Regions from separate parts of the Methylophaga marina genome, predicted to be linked through region 1. Evidence: riboswitches for the same ligand, from Rfam matches in the RefSeq annotation. Region 1 holds a riboswitch; the other holds the start of a gene.
The links. A riboswitch is a leader RNA that binds a small molecule or an ion and turns the genes downstream of it on or off. The one in region 1 is predicted to bind thiamine pyrophosphate.
Positions count from the first base shown of each region.

Region 2: another riboswitch for thiamine pyrophosphate. It lies ahead of thiC (phosphomethylpyrimidine synthase ThiC); the one in region 1 lies ahead of QUE24_RS04895 (TonB-dependent receptor).

Region 1 covers NZ_AP027741.1:954,284-969,964, reverse strand. The annotation lists partial or broken gene QUE24_RS15790 (fatty acid cis/trans isomerase) at 1-151, shown strand, start outside; gene hpnC (squalene synthase HpnC) at 160-1,038, opposite strand; gene QUE24_RS04945 (HAD family hydrolase) at 1,049-1,702, opposite strand; gene ubiG (bifunctional 2-polyprenyl-6-hydroxyphenol methylase/3-demethylubiquinol 3-O-methyltransferase UbiG) at 1,704-2,411, opposite strand; gene QUE24_RS04935 (TRZ/ATZ family hydrolase) at 2,408-3,730, opposite strand; gene mtnA (S-methyl-5-thioribose-1-phosphate isomerase) at 3,833-4,888, shown strand; gene QUE24_RS04925 (SDR family oxidoreductase) at 4,888-5,562, shown strand; gene QUE24_RS04920 (hypothetical protein) at 5,577-6,485, shown strand; gene QUE24_RS04915 (HAD family hydrolase) at 6,478-7,140, opposite strand; gene pnuC (nicotinamide riboside transporter PnuC) at 7,141-7,752, opposite strand; gene QUE24_RS04905 (YkoF family thiamine/hydroxymethylpyrimidine-binding protein) at 7,765-8,022, opposite strand; gene QUE24_RS04900 (TonB-dependent receptor domain-containing protein) at 8,074-8,769, opposite strand; gene QUE24_RS04895 (TonB-dependent receptor) at 8,721-10,193, opposite strand; TPP riboswitch at 10,260-10,363, opposite strand; gene QUE24_RS04890 (hypothetical protein) at 10,437-10,751, opposite strand; gene QUE24_RS04885 (SRPBCC family protein) at 10,843-11,412, opposite strand; gene cysB (HTH-type transcriptional regulator CysB) at 11,506-12,432, opposite strand; gene QUE24_RS04875 (sulfite exporter TauE/SafE family protein) at 12,537-13,337, shown strand; gene QUE24_RS04870 (sulfurtransferase TusA family protein) at 13,325-13,555, shown strand; gene QUE24_RS04865 (phosphoadenylyl-sulfate reductase) at 13,552-14,046, shown strand; gene QUE24_RS04860 (phosphoadenosine phosphosulfate reductase domain-containing protein) at 14,043-14,249, shown strand; gene cysD (sulfate adenylyltransferase subunit CysD) at 14,262-15,164, shown strand; gene cysN (sulfate adenylyltransferase subunit CysN) at 15,165-15,681, shown strand, end outside.
Region 2 covers NZ_AP027741.1:2,784,621-2,800,301, reverse strand. The annotation lists partial or broken gene gyrA (DNA gyrase subunit A) at 1-417, opposite strand, end outside; gene QUE24_RS14170 (ABC transporter) at 703-1,350, opposite strand; gene QUE24_RS14165 (adenine phosphoribosyltransferase) at 1,440-1,961, shown strand; gene QUE24_RS14160 (flagellar protein MotY) at 1,966-2,811, shown strand; gene QUE24_RS14155 (cation:proton antiporter) at 2,888-4,768, shown strand; gene QUE24_RS14150 (flagellar basal body-associated FliL family protein) at 4,840-5,730, shown strand; gene thiE (thiamine phosphate synthase) at 5,734-7,185, opposite strand; gene QUE24_RS14140 (thiazole synthase) at 7,273-8,070, opposite strand; gene thiS (sulfur carrier protein ThiS) at 8,072-8,287, opposite strand; gene QUE24_RS14130 (FAD-dependent oxidoreductase) at 8,277-9,356, opposite strand; gene thiC (phosphomethylpyrimidine synthase ThiC) at 9,356-11,167, opposite strand; TPP riboswitch at 11,270-11,375, opposite strand; gene QUE24_RS14120 (Smr/MutS family protein) at 11,469-12,023, shown strand; gene QUE24_RS14115 (hypothetical protein) at 12,061-12,660, shown strand; gene QUE24_RS15885 (SPOR domain-containing protein) at 12,672-12,851, opposite strand; gene QUE24_RS14110 (SPOR domain-containing protein) at 12,848-13,801, opposite strand; gene QUE24_RS14105 (YiiD C-terminal domain-containing protein) at 13,912-14,025, shown strand; gene QUE24_RS14100 (YiiD C-terminal domain-containing protein) at 14,022-14,354, shown strand; gene murI (glutamate racemase) at 14,428-15,213, shown strand; gene QUE24_RS14090 (hypothetical protein) at 15,224-15,681, opposite strand, start outside.

The DNA of each region.
Region 1 (15,681 bases):
AGAAGCATTTGATGCCTTAGTTGAGAATTGGGGCGTGCGTAGAACACATCCAAAGTTTTGGCAAATATTCCATGATTTCACTCAATGGCAACGTGAGCAAAAGCCAATTGATGCCGGTGTGTTCGATGCAAACCGCTATGAGAATCTGTAAATAAGATCTTAGTGACGTTTCAAATAGTTTTTTGACAGGCTAAACAATAAAACTTTAAGTTGTGTTGTGCGTGTCAACCTTGGTCGGCTGAAAATGTTGTCATCATTTTGAGCCATTAATATGTTTAATGTTTCTATTCCTCCCAACGTCATTGCTCTGATTTCCCAGCCCAATCGTCCCTGAATAGCATTACCAAGCTCAACACCTTCATTCATGGTATCCATGGTTTGTTGAAATAGATGACGAAGCAGGGGAGCTAATTTACGGCTATTTGTGGAAGTAATGTCATCCTCGGTCAGTCCTGCTTCGGCAAGCATTTGTTGAGGGATATATATCCTGTCGTTCTCTACTTTATCTTGCAGAATATCCTGATAAAAATTAATTAACTGCAAAGATGTGCAAATTGCGTCAGATTCACTCAGCTGCTGTTGAGTGGGCTGACCATTCAAATGCAGTAATAAACGACCAACTGGGTTAGCAGAGCGTTGACAGTAATCCAAAACGTCTTCCATCGTTTGATAGCGTTTTTTGACAACGTCCTGCATAAAAGCTGACAGCAAGTCATTAAATAAATAGATGGGTAACTGAAACTGCGTGATGACATCATCAAGCGCGATGAAGATTGGATCAGTGCCGGTATATTTTCTATGCTCTATATCAGTCAGATTCTTGTGGTAGCTTTGTAGATTTGCTATCCGCTCAGCTCTGTTAAATTGCCCTTCGTCAGCAAAATCATCTGCAGTGCGTGCAAAAGCATAAATAACAGCAATGGGTTTTCTTAGGCGCTTGGGAAGCAAAACTGAGGCGACTGGGAAATTCTCGTAGTGAGATTTTGCAAGTGTTAAGCAAAAATCATACGCTGCAACCAAGTCTTTATTCGATGCCATAACGTGAGAGTTAAATCCAATTCAGGATTTCTTCCGGTTTATAAATCGTGCCTTTGGCCTGCCAGCTTTCAGGTCGATCAGTACTTTTTAAGTAGCCATAATGGGCGATGAGCGTGTCCATATTCACAACATTGCCTGCCTCAATATCGCGCTCAGCATCACCGATATATAAGCAGTTTTCAGGCTTAACCTTAGCGACATTACATGCAAATAGCATCGGATCTGGGTGAGGTTTGCTATGGGCTGTGGTATCTCCACTCACGATACAACTTGCCCGCTCACTCAGGCTTAATGCTTGCATCAAAGGGGCGGTGAGAAATGCAGGTTTGTTCGTAATCACTCCCCATTTTGAACCACTCTTTTCAATTGTTTGAAGAACCTTGTCCAGACCATTAAAGAGCTTGGATTCACGAGTGATATGCAAACGATATAGTTCAATAAATCGTGCTTGTATTGCCTGATATTCAGGAGCGTCAGGTGTTAGGCCAAAAGCGAGCTTAATTAGTCCTGGACTTCCATCACTCGCGACTGGACGGATGGTTTCCAGTGAGAGCGAGGGGGCTTGATGTTCAGCTAGTACCTGATTAAGTGCATAAGCTAAATCTGGGGCGGTATCGACCAGTGTGCCATCCAGGTCAAAAAACACAGCATCGTATTTTGGCATATTAGATTTTTTTGCAGTGGATGAGGTAGTTGACCTTTACGTCGCTGCCAAGACTAAACTGTCGAGTCAGAGGATTGTAATTCATTCCAGTGATATCTTTGGCCTTGAGCCCAGCTTGTCGGCACCAAGCAGATAATTCAGCTGGACGAATAAAGCGTTTGTAGTCATGAGTGCCTTTTGGCAACATTTTCATAACGTATTCTGCACCCAGTACAGCCAGAAGATAGGCCTTAGGGTGACGGTTTAATGTCGAAAAGAAGACATCACCACCTGGTTTCACCATATCGGCACATGCTTGAATAATAGAGGCTGGATCTGGGACATGCTCCAGCATTTCAAGACAGGTGACGACATCATAATGCTCAGGCTGCTGGCTAGCCATTTCTTCAGCTGTGATCTGTTGATAATTGATGGTCAGACCAGCTTCTAAGGCATGTAGCTTTGCTATATTCAATGGCATTTCACCCATGTCGATACCGGTCACATTGGCTCCACTTTTTGCCAAGGCTTCAGAAAGAATACCGCCACCGCAGCCCACGTCAATAACATTGGCATCTGACAATGTTGTTCGTTTTGCAATGTAAGCTAAACGAATTGGATTCAGATCATGCAACGGTTTTGATTGACCTTCCAGGTCCCACCAACTTGATGCTAAAGCATCAAATTTTGCTACTTCATTTAAGTCGACATTTGCTTGAGTTTGGCTCATTGACCCTGTGATCCTATTTTGATTGCCCACTGTTGGGCGTCTTGAATAACTTTTGTTTCATTCAATGTCAGAAGTTGGCGTGAGTTTAGTAATTGTTTACCAGCCACCCAGACATCAGTGACTTTATCACGGCTGCTGGCATACACCAGCTGAGATACCACATCATAAACCGGCTGTGTTTCGATATCTGATAACTGAACAGCAACGATATCAGCTTGTTTGCCTACTTCGAGTGAGCCAATTTCTTGCTCCATTCCCAATGATTTTGCCGCATTTATGGTCGCCATTTCTAAGGCCGTGTGTGCTGGTACGGCTGCCGCATCACCCGCCACGGCTTTAGCCAATAAAGCGGTTTGTCGCATTTCTGCAAACATATCTAGATCGTTATTAGATGCTGCACCATCTGTTCCAATCGTGACATTGATGTCATTTTTATGCAGCTCAGCTACCGGACAAAACCCACTAGCCAGTTTTAAATTTGATTCAGGGCAATGAGCGATGTGAACACCCGCTTCGGCGCACCACTTTATTTCATCGGAGGTCAGTTGTGTCATATGAACAGCAAGCAGCCTTGGAGAAAGTAGTCCGATGTGTTGCAAACGCTCGAGCGGCCTTACGCCATATTCCTTTAAACTGTGGGCAACTTCATCGGCAGTCTCATGAATATGCATACTGATGGGCATATCCATTTCTTCGGCATTGGTAATGATCTGTTCCAGAGTTTTGTTTGCCACAGTGTAAGGCGCATGCGGCGAATAAATGGTGTTGATTCGAGGGTGGTGACGATAGTGATCGTGTAGTTGATGCCCCTTATGCAAATACTCTTCTACCGAGCTGGCCCAGTTTGTAGGAAACTCAATGACAACAATGCCCAGACTGGCGCGAATACCTGATTTATCCACGATTCTAGCCGTGGCATCAGGGAAAAAATACATATCATTAAAATAGGTCGTGCCTCCACGTATCATCTCTGCGATGGCAAGTGCACTACCTGCTTCAACAAAGGCATCACTTACATAGGCATTTTCTGCCGGCCAGATATGATCATTGAGCCAGGTCATCAACGGTAAGTCGTCCGCTAAGCCTCTAAACAATGACATGGGTGTATGCGCATGGTTATTGATTAAACCGGGAATTAAACAATGCTCACTGAGATCATGGATAACATTTGCAGAATAAAGCTGTTTTGCCTGTTCTTGTGGCAGAAGCGCTACAATACGTGCATCCTTGACAATGATGGCGTGGTTTTCTAACACGGTTTGGTCTTTTGTTACTGGAACTACCCAGCGTGCATTGATGATCAGATCGACATTTTCCATAGACTTCGATTATACCGTTGAGCTGAATGAAAACCTATTCTAAACATTTATCATGACAAACTAATCACAACAAAGATTCATCAAGCATGACAGGAGCTTGTTTTGACCAGATTATTACAGACAATTGAACCCATCTTATGGCGTGATGAACAACTCCATTTGCTTGATCAGCGTGTATTACCCCATACCGAGAAGTGGTTGACTTACCATGATTCTGATGCCGTGGCAGAAGCCATTAAATTAATGGTGGTGCGGGGGGCGCCGGCTATTGGTGTCACTGCGGCTTATGCTGTGGTGTTAGCGGCAAGAGAAGCCTGGTTCAGTGCTGGTGAAAACTGGAAAGAAGCTGTGGAACCTGCACTAAAAAGACTAACAAGCTCAAGGCCAACGGCGGTGAATTTATCTTGGGCGATTGAGCGTATGAAACAAGCCTGCGCTTCATTGTCTAAATATGAATCACCTGAACCAGTTTTGCTGGCGCTGGCTGATCGCATACAGCAAGAAGACATTAAAGCAAATAGAACCATGGGGCAGTATGGTGCTGATTTGCTGGATAATGACAGTATCGTGTTAACGCACTGTAATGCGGGGGCTCTTGCCACGGCGGGTTTTGGCACAGCATTAGGCGTTATTCGTCAGGGCTTCTTGGATGGCAAAATTGAGCATGTCTATGTCGATGAAACTCGGCCATGGTTGCAAGGTAGTCGGTTAACGGCATGGGAGCTCATGCAAGAAGGCATTCCGATGACCTTGCAAGCTGATGTGGCTGCTGGCGCATTGATGGCTAGTGGCCGCTTGGACTGGGTTATTGTTGGTGCTGATAGAATTGCCTCAAACGGTGATACGGCGAATAAAATTGGTACGTATTCATTAGCTGTTTTAGCGAAATATCATGGTGTGAAAGTGATGGTGGTCGCCCCAACGACAACAATTGACTGGTTGCTCGAAAACGGTAGCCTGATTCCGATTGAACAACGCATGAGTTCTGAAGTCTCAGAAATAGGTGGGCATGTCATTGCGCCGGTAGAGGTGCCTGTTTCGAATCCGGCATTTGATGTCACGCCAGCATCGTTAATTGATGCCATTGTGACGGAAGAGGGCGTGGTCAGTAATCCATCAAAAGAAAAAATGCAGCAACTAAAAAAGGAGGGCAAATAATGACGCAAACAGCACTAGTGACCGGAAGTAACCGCGGGATTGGATTGGAACTCTGCCGTCAGCTTAAAGAAAAAGGGATGCATGTTATTGCAACCTGCCGCAAAGCTTCATCTGAATTAAACGCCTTAAATGTAGAAGTCATTGAGGATGTGGAAGTGAGTCAGCCGAAAAGCTTGGCTAAACTGGCTGAGTCATTAGGAAGTAGAAAAATAGATTGGCTTATCAATAATGCCGGTATTGCCGGTGGGATTGGGCTTGGGCAAATAGATGAAGAGGCGATTGATGACTTTGTCAGAATGTATCGTGTGAATAGTCTTGGCCCCTTACTGACCACTCAAGCACTTCTTAAGCACTTGGGTCAGGGTAGTAAAGTCGGCATTATTACTAGCCGTATGGGCTCGATTGATGATAATGATTCTGGCGGAAGTTATGCCTACCGCATGTCTAAATCAGCCGTGAACGCTGCCGGGAAATCTCTGTCGGTTGACTTGAAACCCAAGGGCATTGCTTTAGCTATTTTACATCCAGGCTGGGTACGTACTGATATGACCGGCCATGGTGGTTTGATTGATCCCGATGAATCAGCAGCAGGACTTATCCAACGTATGGAAGAATTATCACTCGAAACCAGTGGCACCTTCTGGCACACGAATGGTGAAATATTGCCTTGGTAAAGTTGTGTTGTTAGATGTATTCCTACCCTGAACTGAGCCGACAGCAGCAAGAAAGTCTGCCGGTGTTACATGCACCGGCATTACCCTTGGATGCACAATTTCCTGATAGTACCCATCAGCTGTCGCAGTGTGACACCGCGGATGGCAAGATGATCTTAAAGGTCTGCCATCAGCAACGAGTGCAAGACTCCATGTTTTGGCTGGGAATAAACCATCTGTTTCAGCTCGACTTTCCAAACTCTTTAGGGCGCACGCAATCTATCAGTCAGTTTCTGCAACGCGAGGGCTGGTTTGCCGTTCCTGAGGTGGTAGCTGAACAGGCTGGGCATTATGTCTTGGTTCGTTATCTTGAAGGTGTGGATCTGAGTGCAAATCAGATCGATAACACTACTGTAACTCAGCTTGCCCATCACTGGGGCAAATTACATCAACACCTATCTACAAAATGGGGCAGCATTGAAAAGCCCATATTTAGTGCAAATGATTGGCCTATAAGGCTGGAACAGACCATTCAGTTATTATCAGATCGCAATGGTATTCCGATCCCAGCTGACATACTAAAAATGAGTTATGGACAATGTCGAACACTGTCACCAGAGCAGTTTGTGCCGATCATGCCAGACTTTCGCTGGGATCAACTGCGTCAGTGTGATGATGGGACCATAGCCGTCTTGGATTTAGATGCCTTTGTCAGAGCGCCGCGTGAACTCGAGTGGGTGTTACTGGAATATTTACTCAGCCCACAACATGCCAAGCTTTTTGTCGAAATATACACACAGTATCAACCCATTCCTGACCTTTCAGCTTGTCGTCTGAGTTACCGCGTATTGTTATTTTTGATGAATGTCTTGGGTGAGAGCAAGCTGAAGCAATGGTTGGAGCAGCCACCGTTGTTTGATTTACTTAGCGATCATGTTAGCTAAATAAATCGTGCAGCTCTTTGAGTGCCAGACCATTCAGGCTTTCCAGCTTTAATACGGCGGCATCATAGTGTGGTAAGTGATAATTGGCTGCTGAAGGTACAACAACAGTACGGATACCTGCGCCGATCGCTGCTGTCATACCCGTGACAGAGTCTTCAAATGCGAGGGTATGATCTGCTTTTGCGTTGATGCGCTGTAGCGCTAGTTGATAAATGGCAGGATGGGGTTTGCCCTGTTCAACATCATCATCGGCGACGTAATTATCAAAAAATGCCGTGATATCTAGCCGTTCTAATACGACGGGAACGAGACGTGCCGGAGCATTAGTTGCCAGACCAATTTTAAGTCTGTGTTGTTTGAGTTGTTCCAGCAAGTTATGTACACCGGGTAGAGCCTGACCTTGGCTAGCTGTTAATGAGGCGACTTCATCGATCACATCATTTTCGACTTGTTCCATCGAATCCTGACTGAGCGACAAGCCTGCATGTTCAAGCCAGAACTCAGTGGCTTCACGTGTGGTCATGCCCATTGTTTTGGCAGACAGTGCATCGGTGATTTCAACACCAATGGCTGAAAATACACGTTTCTCAGCTTGCTTCCAAAACGGCTCTGAATCAATCAGCAGCCCATCCATATCAAAAATAACCGCTTGCATTTAGTGAGTCTGAGTTAGTGGATGTTGACGATATAACTTGATCCAGTTGGCGAAACCAACGGTAGCAAGCACAGTGTAGATTGAGAACAAGACAACCGTTGCATAATAACCCGTCTGGTAATACAACACGACGGAAGCAGCATCAATAATGATCCAATAAAACCAGTTTTGCAGGACTTTTCTGGCCATCAACCAGGTATTCATCACAGAAAATACGGTGATGCCAGCATCCAGGTAAGGACGCTGCGATGCTTGGTTGATATCCAGGTAATAAGCTACTAAAAAGCTAATCACGACGCCTGCTACGATGAATTGCAAATTGGCATTCAATGACCAGCTATGAATGACTAACTCATCATTGTTTTGCTGATGTTGTCGCCATAAAACGAAGCCATAAATCGCCATACCCATGTAATAGAAGTTGAGCAGGGCTTGCATGGGAAGCTGACCCTCCCAAAATAACACGGTGTAGATGAGTGTACTGATAAACGCCATTGGCCAGCACCACTGTGATTCACGCGCCGCCAGAATGACATAAGCCATACCGAGTAATGCGGCGGTCACTTCCCAAGCGGATAAGGCCAGCAGACCATTGATTGCGGCATCTATCATCAGAGAACTCGTTTAATCTTCTACGTGGTAACGATCGTTTCCGATCATTTTCAACACAAACACACTGTGCGGTAATTGTTCAAACACCGCTTCAATTTCACTATCCATGGCATCCATCACATCACGGTATTCACCAAAGATTTGTGTGCTTAGGTTATTCCGTGAAATATTTAGTTTTGGGTTATCTTCCAGCTTTTTGATGAAAGCCAGAATCGGTTCGACAAATTGTTCAGTCAGAGGGTATAAACTGATATCAACTGAGACGCGCATATCTTCTTCCTTAATTCGTAAAAAAGAGGGCTTTAAAGCCCTCTTTAGATATTAATAGTCGTAACTTAATGTTAAGCCTACGACACGTGGATCACCGTATTGAGTGTAGGTTTCTTCAGCATAAGATTTTGACGGGTCGATACCAAAGTAAAAACCTCGCGTATAGTAGTCTTTATCGAACAAGTTACGTCCCCATAATGTGACTTTCCACTCATCCTTTTTGTATTCGATGCTGGCATTGTAGAGAACATAAGAGTGCGATTTTGCATTGTGGCTGTTTGAGTAATAAAACTCATCCTTTCCTTCCATATTGGCTTTAAAAGTCCAGCCTGGGGCAAAGTAATACTCTCCTCCCAGATTAAATTGATAGGCAGGGGCGTGTGCGATTCTTCTGCCACTCAATTTGATACCCTCTTCTAATAATTCAGGGTTTTCATAATCTTCCAGTTTTGCATCTAGGAGACCCAATGATGCAATAACACGATATTTTTCATTAATAAACCAATCTAACTCAGCTTCAAGACCTATATTCCTAACTTTTTCAGCATTCACAAAATAGTCAACAAAATCGGTTCCAGGTCCAGATGTTTTAGGTACACTGATTGAGTTTTTTATTTGAGCATTACTTCGGCGTGTATAAAAAGCTGTCAAAGATGTTATTAAGTCACCGTCTAGCCAGAATGACTTTAAGCCAGCTTCTAGATTCCATAATGACTCTGTATCAAAAGAGCGTAAGTCATCACTAATTCTAGGTTCAACGTTGATTCCCCCGCTTTGTAGCCACGAGATAAGGTTGTAAAGGCCATATGATCTTCATTGATAGCATATTCAAGCCCTAGCTTGCCTCCAAACATCAAATCATCGGGCTCATCGGAAAGACCTGCTGAATCCTTATAGTCAGCTTCCCAATATTCTGCTCTGAGACCACTTATCAACGTAAGTTTGTCGGTGAGTGCTGTATCTAATTGACCATACAGTGCTGTATTAACAGTTTCATAACTGTTTTTTGTCACATATCCGGTAACGGCATCGCTTGTAAGAACATTTTCGTAATATGTGCGATCCAGATTTTGACGTTGTTTTGATACATAGACACCTAATGTCCAGTCAGTAGTGTCAGCAAAGATTCGTCCATTCTCATTAGATAATGCTCTGAACTCTAAGGCTGTATTTTCACGTTTACGTTTATACTGATCAAAGCCACTGTATGGATCGAGTCCTGCATCAAATTGTGATTTATAAGACCAGTCGTCATCATAGCTGTACTCTAGATTAGATTTTGAATAACTGAGGTTTGATTGGAGTTGTACTTTATCATTCGCACGATAATCGGCCTTTAAAGCAAAGGCATTGGTATTTTGAGCATCTTTGCCAGGTTGGTCTGACAAGCTGTTACGGCTGTTATCAAGTGTGAAAGCATCGTAGCCATTATCAATGTTTAAGTGTAATACATTAAGATCGATAGTTAGGTCATCTGTAGCAAGCCATTTAAGGTGACCTCTAGCCGTAATTTCATCTCGATTTTGAGTATTATCTCTACCTAAAAAATCGTTATCCATGAAGCCATCTGATTTGTAGCTGTGGACAGAAAAACGTCCTAGTAAGGTATTCTCAATTAACGGTCCACCAACAGCAATGCCTTCTGCATGGGTATTGTAGGTCGCCAGAGTTGATTCAAACTTCATCTTCAAATCATTCGTTGGCTCAGTGCTTTTTAAGTTGATGGTGCCAGCCATGCCATTTGCACCATAACGGGTGCCTTGTGGACCGCGTAATACCTCAACAGATTCAATATCAAATAAGGTAGCCGCACCGCCACTGCGACTAAAATCTATGCCATCTATGTATAAACCAACAGACGGATTAAGCGGTGCTTGGAATTCACTACGTTCACCAATGCCACGAATTTGGAAATATTGTCCTCGTGATGCACCGCTGGAGACATTGACATTAGGCGCGAGATTGAGCACATCTTCGATATGCTGAGCACCACGAGAATCAATAGTGTCTTTATCAATCGTGGTTAAACTCACCGGAGTGTCATGAGCATCGTTCGGACGAAAGTCAGCACTCACGATCATGGAGGGTAAGTCAGCAGGCGTCACTTCAGCCCATATCATGGGAGATGTCATAGCCGTTGTTATGGCTATAGCCAGTGTTTTTGCTTTCATGGTTATCCTTTTTTGAATCAAAAAGGACAGGGGAATAAATCGAGAGACACCAATTCGGTGTAGAGAAAGATCTATTTCAGCCTGTCCCTACGCCAGTATTAACTGGATCAGGTTCGTCGGGTCCGCTTTATGAGAAGCATCTCAGGCTTTCGCCACCCCGAGGCAAATTCACATCACAATTGCTGCTAGTGAGATAGCATTATTTTAAAAGAGTGCAGCAATTATTACCAGCTTCAGTGGTATTTAATTCAGACGTTTCAAACTACTACGGCAATCGGTACAAATCCGGAGTTTGCTATTGATTCGTTGTGTCGACACTTTGCGTTGTTGATTATCAAAGCAGTGAGGACAATAAAAGCCGTTATTCCCTTCAAATTGATAACAACCCGTAGTTTTATCGATGGTAGGCTGAGGCTCATCGCTCTGAGAGCCAGACAGAGTCTGACTGAGAGTGGATAATTCTTTGAACACTTCATCAATCAGATGGTGTTGAGAGGGAGGAAGCTCTGCTAGGGTTTGCTGAAGTAGCGATTTGATCTTTTCAATGGAGGCATTCACGGCTGTTATCTTTTTTAGTCTGGATCAGCATAGTTTAGAGAATGCAGCGCATACAAAAAAGGCATCCGAAGATGCCTTTTTCTTTATCTACTTATTTTTCTAACTTAGTTTTCAAGTCAGCAAGTGTGGATTGATATAAACCCGTTACAGCTTTCTTGGCCGTATCGTCATCAAGCTCTTTGGGTGGGTGTCCATTACCGTGATAAGCGCGGAAAAACTTACCTAACCAAGTGACTTTTGAACCACCATCAGTCGCTTCAACACTGACCCATGATTTATATTTGCTCACAGGAAACGCTGGTACTTCATGCATTTCACCATGGTCATCAACTTCTCCAGCACTACTGATATCGGTAATTTGATACATAAAGCTCATTTTTTCATCATCATACTTTTTGAGCTTTTCAGAAATCGTGGCGCCACCTTTTAATGTGAGAGTGCGAGTCGCTCCTGGTGCATTACCACCCTCAGATTCTGTTGATTCAACAACGGGAATCCAGGCTTCTGCTTTACCGAAATCGTTGATGGCTTTCCAGACAGTCGCTGGGTCAGCATTGATGACAATGCTCTCTTCAACTTGGAGGCGAGGCGCACCGTGTGCAAACACAAGTGCAGGCAAAAACGCCAGTGAAACAACTATTAAATTTAACCATTTTTTCATTCTATTATCCTGATATTTCTCTTAAGTTATTTTGATTGCTGTTTACAGCAAGGTGCTAAGTTAGCATGGTGTTTGCCTTGAGGGAATGTGAATTTATCCTTGATGGTTAATGGCTTTATCCACCGCTGCTCGATTGAGGTGTGAAGCAAAGAACTCGATAAAGGCGTACATATAGCTTCTAAGATAGCTGCCTTTGCGAATACCCATATGTGTAACGCTCGGTGGAAATAGGTGTTTGGCATCCAATGCCTGAAGCGGGGAGTCTTTATCCGGATCAAATGCCATACTGGCGATAATGCCAATACCCATCTCCAGCTCGACATAGGTTTTAATCACATCTGCATCGGTAGCAGTGAAAATGACATTGGGATGAAGACCTTTTTCAATAAAAGTCTGATCCTGTTTGGCGCGACCGGTAAAACCCATCACATAAGTCAGAATTTCATATTGGGCGATATCTTCCAGTCGCAATTTTTTCACTGATAATAAGGGGTGTTCTGGCGGAACAACAACGCAACGATTCCATTCATAACATGGCAAAATAGCGAGTGACTCGAATTGAGCCAGGCCTTCCGTGGCTATTGCCAGATCAACCTTTCCGGTAGCCGCCATTTCACCTACCTCAGTCGGCGTCCCCTGCACCATGTTCAAATGTATATTAGGGTAGCGTTCAGAGAACTTTTTTATCGCACTAGGTAGGGCATAACGAGCTTGAGTATGTGTGGTGCCTATAGACAAGGTGCCAGATTGTTCTGTTTTACTGTCTGCCACTAACTGACGGATATTTTCCACATCCTGCAAAACGCGCTCTGCCATCTCGATAACTGATTGACCAATAGGCGTAATGCCAGTCAAGCGTTTGCCGTGACGCTCGAAGATTTGTAAACCCAGCTCCTCTTCCAACTGCTGCACCTGATTGCTGACACCGGGTTGTGATGCATGTAATGCATTCGCTGCTGACGAGATACTGAGGCCTCTACGTACAATTTCACGTACATACTTTAATTGCTGAATTTTCATCTATATATGTTTTTCTTATAAAGATAGTAAATAATATTCATTGATAGAATATTCTCCTTTGGTAAACTTGTCAGCATTTTCGTAACATACAAGGCGTAAAACAGATGGAATGGGGCTTTCTTCTTGCTGGACTGTTTGTCGGCATCATGGTCGGCATGACCGGTGTAGGAGGCGGGTCTTTAATGACGCCCATCCTCATTTTTATCTTTCATATACAACCTGCTATTGCGGTTGGTACGGATTTATTATTTGCTGCTATCACCAAAGCCGGTGGTATTTGGTCTTATTGGCGACACGGGGTCGTAAAGTGGTATGTGGTCTGGCGCCTCGCTGCGGGGAGTATTCCAGCAACATTAGCTACTCTATGGTTTATGAATGCCACGGGGATGCATGATGGCAATCATAATGAATTGATTACTAAAGTGCTCGGCGTAGCACTGATCCTGACATCCAGTGCTTTATTATTAAAAGCACCTTTAGGAAGATTATTACGCTCCAAGGAAAACCACCCCGTTGTGAGTGTGCTTTACGATATTCGTGAAAACGAACTAAACAAAGCAATGATTACGGTCATAACAGGTGCGCTTTTAGGTGTCATGGTGACATTATCATCTGTAGGAGCGGGTGCGCTTGGTGCTGTCATTCTATTGTTTTTGTATCCCCGTCTGAGAGGGGTAGAAATTGTCGCTACAGATATTGCTCACGCTGTGCCACTTACCTTTGTTGCAGGGCTCGGGCATTCAGCTGTCGGTACAGTAGACTGGACATTATTGATGTATTTATTAGCCGGCTCATTACCTGGCATTTTTATCGGCACCCATCTTGGGGTGCGTATTTCAGACCAGGTAATGCGTCCATTATTAGCGGTAATACTGGTATTGGTGGGCATAAAATGTCTGATATAACGTTGGTGGATTTGACCCTGTTTGGCTGTCCTATGCATTACATCAAAGCCCGTGAAGCATTAAAACACATTGCCATAGAGGAATCGGTAGATTTGCTTGTCAATACGGGGGATGCGGTTGATGAAGTATTTAATAGTCTGTCTCAGGATGGACAGGAGTGTGCGATCACCTCTTCAGAGGGATTAACCACAACAATTCGTGTGAGAAGAAAACAATGAGTGAAATAAAACCGGCTTTAGCCGCCAAAATTGATGCTGTGATTGCAGTGTTAAAAGACATTGAGCAGAACTATTTGCCTGCAACGCTGGCGACCAGCTTTGGTGCAGAAGATATGGTTCTGATGGATTTAATCTGTAAGCATGCGCCAGGCATCGACATATTCACTCTGGATACTGGCCGTTTGCCCAAAGAAACCTACGAGCTCATGCAAACATTAAACAGCCACTACGATAAAAAAGTAGAGGTGTATTTCCCTAACACGGCGGATGTTGAGTCGTTTGTGACTCATAATGGACCAAACGCCTTTTACGATAGTGTCGAATTAAGAAAACAATGTTGTGGTATTAGAAAGGTCGTGCCGTTAAACAGAGCTCTATCTGGCAAAAAAGCCTGGATAACGGGTATGCGTCGTTCACAATCTGTAACACGATCAGAACTGCCTGTATCAGAGTGGGATGATGATCACGGATTACAAAGTTTAGTCCATTGACCGATTGGTCGAATGGTAACGTTTGGGCGTATTTGAGAGCTTACGACGTGCCTTATAACAGCTTACACGATGAGGGGTACGCCAGTATTGGTTGTGCGCCTTGTACACGAGCCATCACCATGGGCGAAGATATTCGTGCCGGACGCTGGTGGTGGGAAGATCCTGAAAATAAAGAATGCGGCTTGCATGTCAAATCTAACTAACCGAGAAAGATAATGACTGAAAAACAATTAACACACTTAAAGCAATTGGAGGCTGAAAGCATCCATATTATGCGTGAGGTGGCAGCAGAGTTTGAGAATCCAGTAATGCTGTATTCGATTGGTAAAGACTCCGCCGTCATGTTGCACTTGGCTATGAAAGCTTTTGCGCCTGGTAAACCCCCATTTCCATTGATGCATATCGATACCACTTGGAAATTTAAGGAAATGATCAAGTTTCGTGATGAAAAGGCTAAAGAGCTGGGTCTCGAACTGATTGTACATACCAACCAAGAAGGCAAAGAAGCCGGTATCAACCCATTCGATCACCCTCGCTATACGGATATTATGAAAACCGATGCCTTGAAAGAGGCGTTGACGAAATACGGTTTTGATGCCGCTTTTGGTGGAGCTCGTCGTGACGAAGAAAAATCGCGTGCAAAAGAACGTGTGTATTCTTTCCGCGATAAGAACCATCGCTGGGATCCAAAAGCACAGCGACCGGAACTCTGGAACATCTATAACAGTAAAGTGAATAAAGGCGAAAGCATCCGTGTCTTCCCATTATCCAACTGGACTGAGCTTGATATCTGGCAATACATTTATCTGGAACAGATTCCAATTGTGCCACTTTATTATGCAGCAGAACGTCCGGTTGTTGACTACAACGGCTTGACCATCATGGTCGATGACGATCGTATGCGTATACCTGAAGGCCAAGAGCCGCGCATGGAAAAAGTCCGTTTCCGTACCTTGGGTTGTTACCCACTAACAGGTGCCGTGAAATCGTCTGCAGATACTTTGCCTGAAATCATCCAGGAAATGTTGCTGACAACGACATCTGAACGTCAAGGCCGCGCTATCGATCACGATCAAGCGGGTTCTATGGAGAAGAAAAAACAAGAGGGTTACTTCTAGATGACTACTGAATCAAGTTCATATCAATCAGATAGCCTGATTGCCACAGACATCGAAGCGTATCTGAAGCAGCATGAAAATAAAGAAATGTTGCGATTTTTAACTTGCGGTAACGTGGACGATGGTAAAAGTACGCTGATAGGCCGCCTTCTGCATGACTCGAAAATGATCTACGAAGATCAATTGGAAGCCGTGACGCGTGACAGTGCCAAGTCTGGTACTACCGGCGAACAGGTTGACTTAGCGTTGTTGGTTGATGGTTTGCAAGCCGAGCGCGAGCAGGGAATCACAATCGATGTGGCTTACCGTTATTTCTCTACGACGAAACGTAAGTTCATCATTGCCGATACACCAGGACATGAGCAGTACACACGTAACATGGCGACAGGTGCATCCAGTTGTCAGTTAGCGATTATCCTGATTGATGCCCGTTATGGCGTACAAACACAAACTCGCAGACACAGTTTTATTGCCTCTTTATTAGGCATTAAACACGTAGTTGTGGCTATCAATAAAA
Region 2 (15,681 bases), 1.3 Mb from region 1:
TTCAAGATCGGCCAGCATTTCATGAGCAATTTTTGCCATGCGTACTTCGGTGTAACGCATCGCTGCCGGAGGGTCACCATCCACTGAACCAAAGTTACCTTGCCCATCGACCAGCATGTATCGCATGGAAAATGGCTGAGCCATACGTACCATGGTGTCATAAACAGCCGTATCACCATGAGGGTGATATTTACCGATAACATCACCGACAATACGGGCAGACTTTTTATATGGGCTGTTCCAGCTATTACCTAGCTCTCTCATCGCGTAGAGAACACGACGATGAACAGGTTTTAATCCATCACGAACATCCGGTAGCGCACGTCCCACGATAACGCTCATCGCGTAGTCAAGGTACGACTGCTTCATCTCGGTTTCGATACCTATCGAATCCAGTTCTAAGGCAATTTCACTCATTTATTGACCGTCCAAATAAAGCATAAGGCTACAAATGCTGTTGCTCAGTATGATTATTCTGAACACATTTGTAGCGTAGCCAGTTCTACATAGTATGGTTTACCAACCAGCTTCAGAAGAGGAAACCAGTCGAAAGAATTCCAGCCACAACGTTGAGAAAAACACCAACTTCTTCGTCGTGCTCTGGAAAACACACTCACGCCAGAATCCGGGTAAACGTGTCTAAACCACCAAACCTCTTATCCTACCACTAAAGCCTATATCCTGCACGCTAAAGTCAAGATGCTACCTAGCATCTACTTTTGAAAAATATGCGCTTAAATCCTGCTCTAAAGTCGTTAGAAGTTCTTCGGTTCCTTGTTTCCAGCCAGTAACAACATGACTCGGGGTGGCTTGTTCAATGTCGACATCCACGCGTAACCCTGTCTGAAATAACAATTTTTCCGGGTTGTCGGCAGGTGACATAAAGAACTGCATTTCAATGACTGATTGTGGAGAATAGGCAGGACGTTTTTCGCCGTAAAAAGCCGTGACCGCGGCATCCATCACAAAATCCGCGGGTATAGAATCATCTGTAACCACATGACTGAATTGACCACTTTTTTGTAACCAGCGTTTAACGATATTGGTGAACATCACCTCAGGGTCAACCAGAAACTGATGAGGCTCAATAGCTTTATATTCATTTTCACCGATTCGAAAGATTAAGGTTTTACTTCTGAAATGAGGTACAACACGGACTGGCTTCAGCAGTAATACACGCTCTGCTGGGAAGTCAGAGGCTATATCCGTGCGGTCTACGTCCAGTGCATAATATCGCGGTGTCATGTCGACATCTTTTTCTTCACCACCCCAGCTAAAGCACGAGCTTAAAAACAGTGATGACAACATAATAAAAACAGAAAAAATCAATCGTGAGTGTAAAGTCAACATACTTCCTTTTGGGTTAATTTGTTGTGTCATTAAAAACCGGGCAATGACTGCCGATATAATAGACGCTAATCACCTTTTCGCTCAATGAGATTATTATGGAAAAGCTAAAAGCTAAAATCAGAGATGTTAATGACTTTCCTTCACCAGGCATCGTGTTCAAAGACATCACCCCTCTGGTACAGGACCCCATCTTGTTGAGAGAATGTGTAGCAGCATTAATTCAACCATACAAGGGAAAGGCGATAACCGCTGTCGCAGGAATGGAAGCAAGAGGCTTTATTTTTGGTTCATTAGCAGCATGGGAATTGGGTGTTGGATTTATTCCACTGCGTAAGCCAGGTAAATTACCTTACGATGTTCAACGTATCGACTATGATCTTGAATATGGTTCAGCTGCTCTGGAAGCACATATCGACGCAATTAAAGCTGGCGATAAAATACTAGTCATAGATGATGTCCTGGCCACAGGGGGTACGGCACGAGCCAGCTGTGAACTTATACAAAACTTAGGGGGCGAGGTGGTTGCCTGTGCCTTTGTCATGGAGCTTGGTTTTTTGCATGGTCGTGATGTCCTAGCCCCATACCCTATCCACACTCTAATAAGCTATTAAGATTATGTTGAAACTCTTTATCGCCGCACTCTTAGTCTCGTCACCTTTATTTGCTGAAGAATTTCAGGCCCCCGTTACCGATACAAATTGGCAAGTCATTGAATCACCGCTTGAGTGTTCATTAATGCAAACCATTCCCAGTTTTGGCAAAGCCGGTTTTTATAGACGAAATGGACAACCATTACAACTGACGTTTGATACCGATAATCAACCTGCTGAAAATAGTCATGTGTCATTTGAAATGTCTGCAGCGCCGTGGCAGAACACTGAGGAGTTTGACACTTTAAAGCGTATACCCACCTCTTCAGGACAAAGACAATTCCAAATCGAAGGGCCCCTGGCACAACAAGCACTGGTAAAAATGCAGGATGGCCGATTTCCTATCATTCGTTACCGTTCTCAAGCATACGCTGATGAGATCACTGTAAAGTTATCCACTATTAAGTTCAGTGACTCATTACCAGCGTTTCAGCAGTGTTTAAACAACCTCTACCCAGATAGTTTTTCTGACATCAGAAAACTGACTGTTTATTTTGAGTCGGAAAGGACCAATTTAGACAAAGCTTCTCTTCAAGCACTCACTCGTGTAGCAGAGTACGTAAAAGTGGATGACAGTGTCAGTCAAATCACTATCACCAGTCACACTGACAGTTTTGGTCGCAAACGTTTAAATGTCCCACTTTCAGAGGCAAGAGCAAAAACCATACGAGACTTTTTTGTCGGCCAATATGAGATACCGGCAGAAAAAATTATCATGCGGTCGTTTGTCGATCATGATCCCGCAGCTACGAATAAAACCGCTAAAGGGCGTGCTTACAATCGTCGCGCTGAAATCGAATTAATCCGGTGAAAGGCTTTTCGGCGAAGCCAATTAGTGTCACCATTACATTCCGTTTAATCGTGCTCCAGTGAGCTAAAGGAAGAGAATGAATCACGAAGCAGTCATGGCACTGTCAGTCATTGGAATTATCGCCATTGTATGTCAATGGCTAGCTTGGTGGATAAAACTGCCTGCCATCGTCCTGTTACTGATCGCGGGTATTGTTCTGGGACCTGTGACAGGTTGGTTGGATCCCGAGGCATTATTCGGTGACCTGCTCTTCCCTACTGTCTCACTTGCTGTTGCTGTCATCCTGTTCGAAGGAAGCCTGACCCTCAAATTTGAAGAAATTCGAGGACTTCAAAAAGTCGTCCGCAATATTTTGACGCTGGGTGTGATGATCACCTGGTCTGCCATCGCCATCGCGACCCATCTTTTATTAGATTTCCCCTGGGCTCTGGCTATTTTATTCGGTGCCATTATGGTCGTAACAGGTCCCACTGTTATCGTCCCTATGCTCAGGACTGTGCGTCCCAATGCCAAAATCTCTAATATTTTACGTTGGGAAGGTATTGTTATCGATCCATTAGGTGCAATTCTGGCCGTTTTAGTATTTGAAGTACTCTTATCTATCCAGCTTCAGGGGCATGCCGAAGTCGGACATACTCTCTATATGTTTGCCAAAACGATTGTAGTCGGACTCAGCATTGGTGCTATCGCTGGTTACAGTTTTGGCTTGTTATTACGCCGTCATCTATTACCTGAGTATCTGCATAATGTGGCAGCACTGGCACTGGTATTTGGTACCTTTGCTGTGTCCAACGAAATCTCTGAAGAATCAGGCTTGCTGACGGTTACCGTGCTGGGTATCTGGTTAGCCAATATGAAAAATGTTCAGGTAGAAAATATCTTAGACTTCAAAGAAGATCTGAGTATTTTCCTGATTTCTGGCTTATTTATTCTGCTGGCTGCACGCCTTAATCTGGACTCATTCACTCAATTGGGTCTGGGCGCGGTTATTTTATTTTTATTTATTCAGTTTGTTGTGCGTCCCGTCAAAGTGTTTGTCTGTTCCATCGGCTCAGACTTAACTTGGCAAGAGAAAGCGATGATTAGCTGGATTGGACCTCGTGGTATTGTAGCTGCAGCCGTTACGGCATTATTTGCTCTGCGTTTACAAGATATCGGTTACGAAAAAGCCGACTTGTTAGTACCCTTATCGTTTGCCATCATTATCGGTACAGTTCTGGTGCAAGGTGCCACAGCTAAATTTATTGCAAAACGTCTCGGTGTGGCAGAGCCAGAAGATAGTGGTTTCCTGATTGTGGGTGCCAACTCTGTCGCGCGTGTGGTGGCACAGGCACTCAATGATAACGGCTTCAGAACTCGTCTTACTGATGGTAGCTGGAGTAATGTCAAAGAGGCTCGAATGAAAGGCATGGATACTTACTACGGTAATGCCGTTTCTGAGCATGCCGATCGTCACTTGGATCTGATAGGTCTTGGCCAGATACTCGCACTGACACCACAAAGTGAACTCAACGCTTTAGCCTGTATGCGTTATAAGTCAGAATTCGGCAGCAACCGCGTTTACTTTCTATCAACAGATAAAGAAAAAGATAAGGAACGCAGTGTTGTTAAATCACGAAAAGCAATAAGTCATGACTCTCATGTCTTGTTTGGCAGTGAAATCACCTATGCCAAAATGGCCAGCCTGATTTCCCAAGGTGCCAAAATCAAACAAACTAAATTAACTGAAAACTTCAGTTTCGCTGATTACTTGCGTGAGCATGGTCGTCGTGTGACACCGTTATTTGCCTTCAATCCTCGGAAACGTCTGCGCTTTTTCACCGCAGCAGAATCATTACAGCCTGAAATGGGTTGGACTATTGTGGCCTTAGTGCAGGATGAAACTGATCTGACGCCAGCAGAAATGAGTGCACCAGAAGTTGATGGTAGTCTTGATGAAAATCGTTTACCAACATAACAAAAGAATTCAGCTTTCAGGCCGATATATCAACTAGGAACACTGAGTTGAAGTAAGGGTAAAGTTATACCATGGCTGAAGACAATAACGACATTCTTGAAGAAGAAACAGAGACACCTCCCGCATCAGACGACACACCTGAGCGAGAGGTGGCTCCTGAAGATAACGATACAGCCAAAGCCAACAGCAAAGATAAGCCATTGTTATTTGGCTTATCAAAATCACTGTTAATAAAAATAGGGATCGGTGTGGCTGCCCTCTTGCTTATCACAGGCTTAGCCCTATTTTTTCTGATGGATTCTTCAGATACAGAGGAAGAAGCAGAACCTATTTTGCTGGATGCTCCCACGGATTCAGACAATGAAGATACGGATAACCTCTCATCAGCAGATGAACAAAGCGCTGTCTTACCTGAAGTGGATATCAATCTAGAAGATGATGAAGAAGAAGGTGTGGTCTTACCGACAGTGGTAAAAAAACAAACGGATGAAAATGGCAACGTCATCCCAACAGAAAACCTTATTGACCCCATGCCAGGTGACGAGACCGCTTTGAACGAGAATACTGCTTCAAGCGAAATGGCCAACCAGCAAAATAATGAAGCGGACACATTACCATCCATCACAACGGATTCCACAGCCCCCAATATTGACGGTAGTTCACCAGACAAATTGCTGAAAGAAGTGATGGCATTACAACAACAGCTCAATAAGCAGCAGTCGACTAATCAAGAACTGATCAGGCAGATACAAGAGTTATCAAATGAAAATAAATCGCTGAAAAATGAAGATCTAACAGCAAGCAATTATGTGGCACCGGCGGCACCTTCATTCACAGATAATAATGAAGCTCAGTCAGATAACGATAAACCCATTCAGTACCAGGACTATCGTTATAGCCAGCAACACAAACTCAATATAGGGCCACAATGGGGTGAGGTTAACCCCAATGTAGACAAGTGATGATTATTGCCACATTGCTAACAATTGCTGGGTCACGTGTTGATAGTCATTTGCTTTTGTGATGGCTGTAATCATGGCCACTGAGCCCACCCCAGTTTTTCTGAGCTGCTCAGCTCTTTCAACATTAATGCCACCAATAGCCACGATGGGATAATGCCCGTTCAATAAATCAACCCACTGCTGCAGACGCTCAATACCCTGTGGCGAGAAAGGCATTTGTTTGCTGGTCGTTTCATAGATGGGACCTAAAGCAATATAACTTGGATTCACCGCCAGCGCTCTGGCAAGCTCCCAATATGAATGAGTAGAGACACCTAATCTCAAACCAGCCTCTGAAATCTGCTTTATATTCGCATCATGCAGGTCTTCCTGACCAAGGTGAACACCATAAGCGCCAGCTTCAATCGCCATTTCCCAGTGATCGTTGACGAAAAAATGAACAGGTTTGTTTGCTACCGTACTCATGGCTGACTGCAGATGCTGCTGTATTAAGTCTTGATCAGCCTCTTTCACTCTTAACTGTATCGTTTTGATACCTTCATCAACCAGCTTTTTAACCCAATCAGCACTCTCCACGACCGGATAAATACCAAGCTCAGGACAAGTTGGAAATTCCAATGTTTGACCAATCAACTCAGGCTGATAACACAATTTGGGAAAATCAACTAACGCGATATCTTGCTGGCTATGATGGATAAGCTGGTATGGCCCCACTTTGTGTGAAAGCCTTATGCCACGTGCGACATAGGCTTTGGCTAATACCATAGCATCTCGTATATCTTGTCCTGATGCTAAATGTGAAGCCAGAGATGAAGCCATAACGCATCCTGTTCCTCTTACCTGAACAGCTGTTTTTTCGTTATAGAGATAAAAATCAGCTAATGTAGAAGAAACGAAATCTATGGCCAAAGCATTGTCGCTATGCCCACCTTTAACTAAACAGACATCAACACCTTCTTGACGCAGTAGTTGTGCACCCATCTCTACACTGATATCAGGCTTTGTGAGCGCATAGAGCTCAGGCAAGTTGGGGGTCACCACCGTCACCAGAGGCAAAATCTCTTTATAGATGTAATTTTTGACATCCTCCGGTACAGTCATGCCACCACTGGTACTCCCAAGTACGGGATCAAAAATAACCGGACCGTTAAATTTATTCAGAATATCTTTGATACATTTAGCTATCTCAAGATGTGGAATTAGACCTATCTTTATCGCTTTAATATCAAAGTCTGCCTGACAATTTTCAAACTGTGCTTTCACTTTAGCAGGACTGACTAGGCCAAACTCTGTTAATCCTTCTGCACTTTGTTCTGTTAAGCCAGTAATTAATGAGAGTGGATGGCAACCATGATTCAGAACCGTCATGATATCTGCCGACATGCCAGCACAACCTTGGGGATCCAATCCTCCAATCAGTAAAACAGCCGGTTTTTGATTCTGTGTGGCGTCCACGTATTACCTCATGTGAATAATTCTTTAGAGCGCGCTTTGAAATAAGCACTCTGTATTGCTGGCATCACCTTATTTGCCGGCCGATACTTAGGCATGTTGTTGCCAAATGGGCTGATCTAAGGTGGGTGTGCTAGGTTTGGCATTGTCGCGTTTAGGCATAACACCGGCTTCATAAGCCAAACGACCGGCATTGATGGCATCAGCAAAGGCATGAGCCATTGTCTCTGGCTCAAGCGCTTCTGCAATCGCTGTATTTAACAGAATGCCATCGTAGCCTAGCTCCAGAGCTTGAACCGCGTCAGAAGGTTTACCAATGCCCGCATCAACTAATAAAGTCATTTCTGGCAAACGTTCACGTAATGTCTTTAAGGCATAAGGATTGAGTAATCCCTGACCGGTACCAATGGGTGCTCCCCAAGGCATTAATACTTCACACCCCAACTCTGCCAGTTTCTGACATAACACCAGATCATCTGTGCAGTATGGAAACACCTTAAATCCATCTTCGATTAATATTTTAGTGGCTTCAACCAAAGCAAATGGATCCGGTTGCAAATTATAGCTATCGCCCAACACTTCAAGCTTAACCCAGTCGGTATCAAATAACTCTCTGGCCATATGTGCCGTATTAACCGCTTCTTTGACGCTATAACAACCAGCTGTATTAGGCAAAAGATGGCAGTTGAGCTGCTCAATCATTTGCCAGAACTGATCCCCACTTTGTTTATCAGCAGAGGTTTGTCGTCGTAATGACACTGTAATGACTTCCGCCTGAGATGCTTTAATGGCATCGATCATCACCTTAGGTGAGGGATATAACGCCGTGCCAATAAATAATCGGCTACTGAGTGTTTGTCCATAGACTTGCCAATCAGATGCTTTCATCTCAACCTCCACTTATTGGAGACACAATATCAATACGATCTCCATCATGAATCACTACATCCTGCCAACGAGATTTAGGTAGCAGTTCATCATTAATAACAATCACAAAACGGCCCTGCACTTGTTGACCTTCAACAAACTGTGCCACGGTGTGTTCTGCATCAATATCCAGTAACTCACCATTGAATTGAATCTGTACGATTACATTAGATGTCATACAACGCTCCAAATTGTATTTGCCCACTCTGCCCTGCTAACAAATGACATAAATCATCAATAACGGCCGGCGCAAACAAATAGCCATGTCGATAAAAACCATTGATAACGTAACCCCAGTCGGTTCGTCTTATCGTGGGAAGATTATCGGGAAGGCCAGGTCGACAATGTGCAGCCATTTCCAGAATGCGTGCTTCAGCAAAGCCTTTATGCAAGCTGTACAAGGCCGACATTAACTCCAAACCACTTCTGACGGTTAGCTGAGAGCGATCATCACTTTCTATCACAGTGGCACCCAGTACATACTCGTTATTTGGACGTGGCGCCAAGTAAAACGGATAACGTGGATGCATCAATCGTATCGCGTGTTTGAAGTTCACTTCAGGCGCTGATACACGAATCACTTCGCCACGCACACTGCGCAATTCGGCTAAATTTGCTTTACCGCCATTGCCGCGACAGTCCAACACCACATCAAAGCTTTCTGCTGAACACTGCAGATAACGTTGTGTGAGCTTTTCGATCTCGGTCGAATTCAACTCACCGATCTCATCTGTTATCAGCCAATTAGCATGCAACTCGAGGAACGAAGTCAATTGCTGATAAAGCTGGCGATTATCAATGCATGATTCTTTTTCAAACCACATGGCTTGATCGAAGCGTTCAGCTAATTCTGGCTCGCGTAAACTCAGTGCCGCTTTATCCAGCTGAACATAATCACTGTCTGCCAGTACATGTTTGGCCCGTCTATCAAACCGTTCCATTTCGGCTTTATCACCCTGATGTGCTACGACTAAAGTGCCTTCATTCTGATAAAACACCCGGGCTTCTAACTCGCTGAGCCATTTAGGCCATAGCTGATAAGAACGCATACCAATCGTTTTCACTAAGGGTTCAGCTGTCACCGCTTCAGTTAATGGTGCAACCATCGAAGCGGCGACAAAACCAGCACTATCGCTACCGGTTTTGTCGTCTTTCGATAACAATGTCACTTGATAGCCTGCCCGAATCAGACGCCAAGCTGTCAGGCGTCCGATCAGGCCACTACCGATGATGAGATAATGGCTCATCAAACCTGGCGATAAATTTTGCTGCCGCCTTCCTTGAATTCCTGAGATTTCTCAGCAAAGGCCGCTTTCACATCATGTGAAATTTTCATTGAACAAAACTTGGGACCACACATTGAACAAAAGTGAGCCACTTTTGCTTTAGGTTGTGGCAAAGTTTCATCGTGATATTCACGTGCTGTATCCGGATCCAGACCCAAATTAAATTGATCTTCCCAACGGAATTCAAAACGGGCTTTTGATATCGCGTCATCACGGATTTGTGCACCCGGATGACCTTTACCTAAATCCGCTGCATGGGCTGCAATTTTGTAGGTAATGATGCCGGTTTTGACGTCATCTTTATTTGGCAGACCGAGATGCTCTTTTGGCGTGACATAACACAGCATTGCCGTGCCAAACCAGCCAATCATAGCTGCGCCGATACCAGAGGTAATATGGTCATAACCTGGTGCGATATCGGTCACCAATGGACCCAAGGTGTAGAACGGTGCTTCATGACACCACTCCAACTGCAGATCCATATTTTCTTTGATCTTATGCATCGGAACATGACCCGGACCTTCGATCATGACTTGTACATCATGCTTCCAGGCAATCGTGGTCAATTCACCTAAGGTTTTTAATTCCGCCAGCTGGGCTTCATCATTCGCATCAGCCTGAGAACCTGGACGTAAACCATCCCCTAATGAAAATGACACGTCATAGGCTTTCATGATTTCACAGATATCTTCGAAATGCGTGTAGAGGAAGCTCTCCTCATGATGCGCCAGACACCATGCTGCCATAATCGAACCACCACGTGAAACGATACCTGTTGTGCGATTCACGGTCAGTGGGATATGTGCCAAACGCACACCCGCATGAATCGTGAAATAATCGACGCCCTGCTCAGCTTGTTCAATCAAAGTATCTCTGAACACTTCCCAACTCAGATCTTCAGCCACACCATTAACCTTTTCCAGTGCTTGGTAAATCGGTACAGTTCCTACTGGCACAGGTGAGTTACGGATGATCCACTCACGGGTTTGATGGATATGTTTACCTGTCGATAAATCCATAATGGTGTCACCACCCCAGCGGGTGCTCCATACCATTTTTTCGACTTCTTCCTCAATTGAGGAGGTAGTCGCTGAGTTACCTATATTGGCATTTATTTTTACCAGGAAGTTACGGCCGATGATCATCGGTTCGGTTTCCGGGTGATTGATATTCGCTGGGATAATGGCACGACCTTCTGCCACTTCTTTACGCACAAACTCTGCCGTAATGTAGTGTTCCATATTCTCGGGTAACTCACCACGCTGGGCTAACGCTTCACGTCCCATACTTTCACGAATAGCAATGTATTCCATTTCTGGTGTGATAATACCCTGGCGTGCATAGTGCATTTGGCTGACGTTTTTACCGGCTTTCGCTTTGCGTGGTAAGCGACGATGATCGAACAAAGGAATATCAAAGTCCTGAGCATCTTGCTCACGTGTGTAGGCTGAACTGAACTCAGCTAGTTGTTCAGTATCATCACGCTCATCAATCCAGGTTTGGCGAATGAGCGGCAATCCTTTTTCGATGTCAATGCTTGCTTTGGGATCGGTGTATAAACCAGATGTGTCATATACGACAACAGGCTCGTTGGGAATAGCCGCCAATTCAGGATTGGCATTTGGTGTATCAGTCAAATGAATCTGACGAAATGGCACTAGCAAGTCGTCGCGACTACCTTTGATGTAAAACTTCTCACTCCCCGCCAAAGGCTCAGTCGTAATGCCGCTACGGTCTTTAATGTTAATAACTTTATTGGATTGTGTAGACACGTTTCTTCCCCTAAATGAAAACCACGACGGGGAAGATGAGATCGTTGCGCGAAAGCGAACAAGAAAACAGACACCAAACGAAAATGGATCTCGAGTGGAAAAACAGGTGTCCTGCTTGTTTCCTACGGAGGTTCTAGCCTCTTCAGGTTCAACGGGTTTCATCTCAGCCTTTCCGGATTATTCCGGTCGGGCACCCCGACAAGTGCTTTGCATGGTAAATCAAAAAGGATTTTTTACACAAGCCTCATCTGGCACAATGGTCTACTATTTTTTCTCCAAACACGCAGGCAGCATCAGGTTCATGGCCAATAAAAAAGACGACTCTGAAGAAGATGAATTTGCATTATTCCGAGAGGAAATGCGCGATGCCACCCGTATACGCCAAAATCGTCTGATTCATAACAAACCGAAACCGGTTGCTAAAGCCATTCGCCAAAAAATCATGGATGATGAATATCAGGGAGAAACCTTCTCAGATATGTTCTCTCCAGAGACGGTTGGTAATGAAGAATATCTTGAATACCGTGGTCCAGGAATTCAGCACAAACTGTTCGGCAAGTTACGTAATGGCAAAGTCCACATTGAAGCGGAGTTAGATTTACATGGCATGACCATTGCCAAAGCCGAACCATCATTGTCTGAGTTTCTGGAGTTTTGCCAGCAACAACAAATCCGCTGTGTACGCATCATCCACGGAAAAGGCTGGGGTTCGCGTGATAATAAACCCGTCTTAAAAAGCAAACTGAACCATTGGCTGCGCCAAAGTGAGATTGTGCTTGCGTTCTGTAGTGCAACTATCGACGATGGCGGCACGGGCGCGTTGTATGTTCTTCTGAAAAGGTTGTTTCAAGAATAAGTAAGCTAATAAGCCATACACAACAAAGGCATGAAAAATGGATTCATTGAGTACAGGCATCGGAAAAGTAGCACTTAGAACGGCTCTAGACAAAGTAATAAAAACTTATAGAAACAATAAGTTTGATAAATTAATTAAACGATTAGAGACAGGTGAAATAAATTTAACTGATAATGAACTCCAATCAGACGATTTTATTGCATGTTTCATTAAAACCATTGATGCTATTGATAAAGCTATTTCAAAAGAAAAGGTAGCTATTTTAGAGAACTTGTTTATTAATGGCATCGAAACTCAAGTAATTCGAAATACACCCACGTTGTATGAAGAGACTCTTTCTATCATTTCTGACTTATCTATTCGCGAAATAGAAATCCTATTCATTCTAAGTGAAGAGCTAAGCATCGAAGAAGCTCAAGAAGAATCAACCATTGTTCTTGAGCGTAATCAAAAAGCAAAAAAACGTATATGCCAACGCTATAATATTTCTGCTGTTTATACAGCGGCTTTGCTGCATCGACTAGAAAGAACAGGCTTGATTGTTGATGGCAATTTTATTGGTGGTCCTGAGTATTTTATGTCTCCTCTCTACCAAGAAATCAAAAAATTAATCCACTATAAAATCTGGCAAAGTTAAATAAATCATCTTTATTTATCTGACTCGCTGGAAACAACAAAACAAGGCTGCTTGTTCTGCTTAAGAAATTGACACAGTTTTGTTGCCTCGGGCTTATCTGCAAAATTACCCAGCTGTAGACGATAAAAATCTGGCTTAACAGTATCTTCAACGGGTTCGGTAATGGTTGTTTGGTATGTTTGCCCTTTCAAAGCAGCTTTTTTGTTAGTTGGGCCAAGGCGATATCAACTTGTTCTCTTGATTTGAATGCCCCTACCTGCACACGATAAACAGTCACTGCTTGCGGCTTGTCATCAGACACCTTTTGTTCGGCTTTAACTTTATGAGACTTTTCAGGCTTTTCGGTTGTGAGCGCCGTTAGCTTTTCAGGCACTGATTGGACAGTAGATAGTGCCATTACTTCTGACGTTGGCTGAACAACCTTAACGTCAGATTTTTCTGTGATTTCAGGTAATCCAGGTGGCGCATCGTTAATCGAGTGGTTTTCACGGTTAGTTAACATCAAAGCATTCGCTTTTTCGATCTGGCTAGCACTTAACTCATCTTTCAGTTGTGCCTGTTTCACAATAGCCTGTGGGTGGTTTTGTTGACTCGCCAAGCTAAACCAGGAATAGGCAGCAACGTTATCCTGCCTGACACCATCGCCACTGAGTAGCATTTCACCCAGTTGGTATTGCGCATGAGCATCGCCTTTTCTGGCGGCTTTTTCAAACCATTGAAAGGCTTGTTCTTTTTGCTGTTCTATGACTGTTTTTGAGGTTTGTTTATCTCTGAATGCCGCCGTCAACATATCTGCTTTGGCTAGCTCTTCAACCGTTAATCGGTTTCGTATTGCTAGTCGATCAATGGAGGCTTGTTTATGTTTCTTTTCACTGGCTAGGGTTAACCAGGAATAGGCAGCAGCATTGTCTTGTTTCACTCCCTGGCCGTTTAATAACATAATGCCTAACATCCATTGCGCCTCAGCGATATTCTGCTCTGCCGCTTTATGCCATGCTTGATAAGCAGTATGAAAATCTCTGTTTTTATATGCCGCAATGCCATCCTGAACGTCGTCTGCAAAAGCAACGCCAGTATAAAACGCAAGTAGCAACAATACGCCAGAAATTGACCATCGTGTTCTTTGCAGAGATGTTTTCATTGTGATGTGAACCTTCTCAACTGGCTGCTGAATATGAGGGATAGCGTAAAGACTTTTTCAACTAGTGAGAAGACGTTATTATTCTGACAATCCATCCGAGCAGTGAAACGATGACACCTGAACAACTACAGCAGTACCTGTATCAACACATTCCTTTATCAGCAGCCATGCAGGTTTCTGTCACAACCTTGGCAGATGACCATGTCACACTCCAAGCCCCCTGACGCCCAATATTAACTACCATGAAACCGTATTCGGTGGCAGTGCCTCAACATTAGCCATCTTATCTGCATGGTCACTATTAAATACACGACTCCATAACGCCGGTCTGGACTGCACACTAGTCATTCAACGAAACTCGATGGAGTATGAAAAGCCAATAAAGGGCGAGTTTACTGCGACTGCGTACATACCCATCACTGAAAACTGGGAAAAGTTTTTACGTGCTTTTGCACGAATGGGAAAAGCACGAATTACTGTGGTATCGACACTAAGACTTGAGACTGACCGTGTGGGTTTGTTTCAGGGTGAATTTGTGGCTCTGCAACGCTAACCATTAACACCATCTACGAATAGATCAAGTACAATCGTCGATTTTTTATTCTCTATAATAAACAGAACTCATCATGGCTGACGCAAGACCGATTGGTATATTTGACTCTGGTATCGGCGGCTTGCCTATTGCCAAACAGATTAGAGAACGTATGCCAAACGAGCATCTCATCTATTTGGCTGATACGCTGCATGCACCCTACGGTGAAAAAAGCGAAGCCTACATCCTCGAGCGTTCCGTCACGATTACCGAAGAGTTACTCCGTCGGCAAGTCAAGGCCATTGTAGTCGCTTGTAATACGGCGACCCTGGTCAGTATTAAAGCACTACGGGAACGTTATTCATTGCCGTTTATCGGCGTGGAGCCAGGGTTACGCCCGGCTGCATTGAATACAAAAACGGGCGTCATCGGTGTGTTAGCCACGGCAAAAACACTCACCAGCCAGTCATTTCATGATTTAGCTGAGCGCGTCGCTATGGGTGCTTGGATTGAAATACAACCCTGCCCTGATCTGGTGATTTTAGTAGAAACATTAGCGTTAAGTTATAAGGACACATACAACACCGTTCAACGTTATATACAACCTTTACTGGATAAAGGTGCCGATACGCTCATCCTTGGTTGTACACATTTCACTCATCTCAAAGCCGTTATACAACAGGTTGCCGGACCGAATATCACCATCATCAGCACGGAAGAGGCTGTCGCCCGTGAGGTCGATAGACGATTAACCATGGACAACCTTCACGCTGAAGTATCTGATCTGGGATCAGTGCTGATGTTAAGTAATAGCCATAAAACAGTTTTTGAAAAACAAGTGACAACGTTGTGGGGTAAAGCGGATATACAACTTTTTTAAAGGCTTCAATTCATTCTGCAGGTAATGTTAAGTCAGTGAAGACGTGATCAGCTGCTTGTCTCATAAACACATCTTCTCTAAAGTTATCTACAAAACAGGCGTTTAGCGTAACATCCTCATAAAGCCAATAGATATAGCCACTTTGTTCTACTCGGCGACGCCAATTATATCGACACTGCACCCATCCCTCTTCCAATGCTGAAATCAGCCTGGGTGCAGACTGTGCTGTTTTATATGCCAATGTCCGCTCAGTCAGAGAAAAATGAAAGCGGTCAATATAAAAATCCTCAGTGTCTAAATGAAACTGAATACGCTTATGCTGCTCAGGCTCACCATGCATATCCAGCACAATGCGTTCATCCGCTAGTGTATTTGCTGAAGCAAGACACACCAAGGCTCTGTCAGGCTGATGCAAACGCTGTCGTTTATCAGCTTCACTGCGCTGACTTTTATCCCACTGTGTCAAGA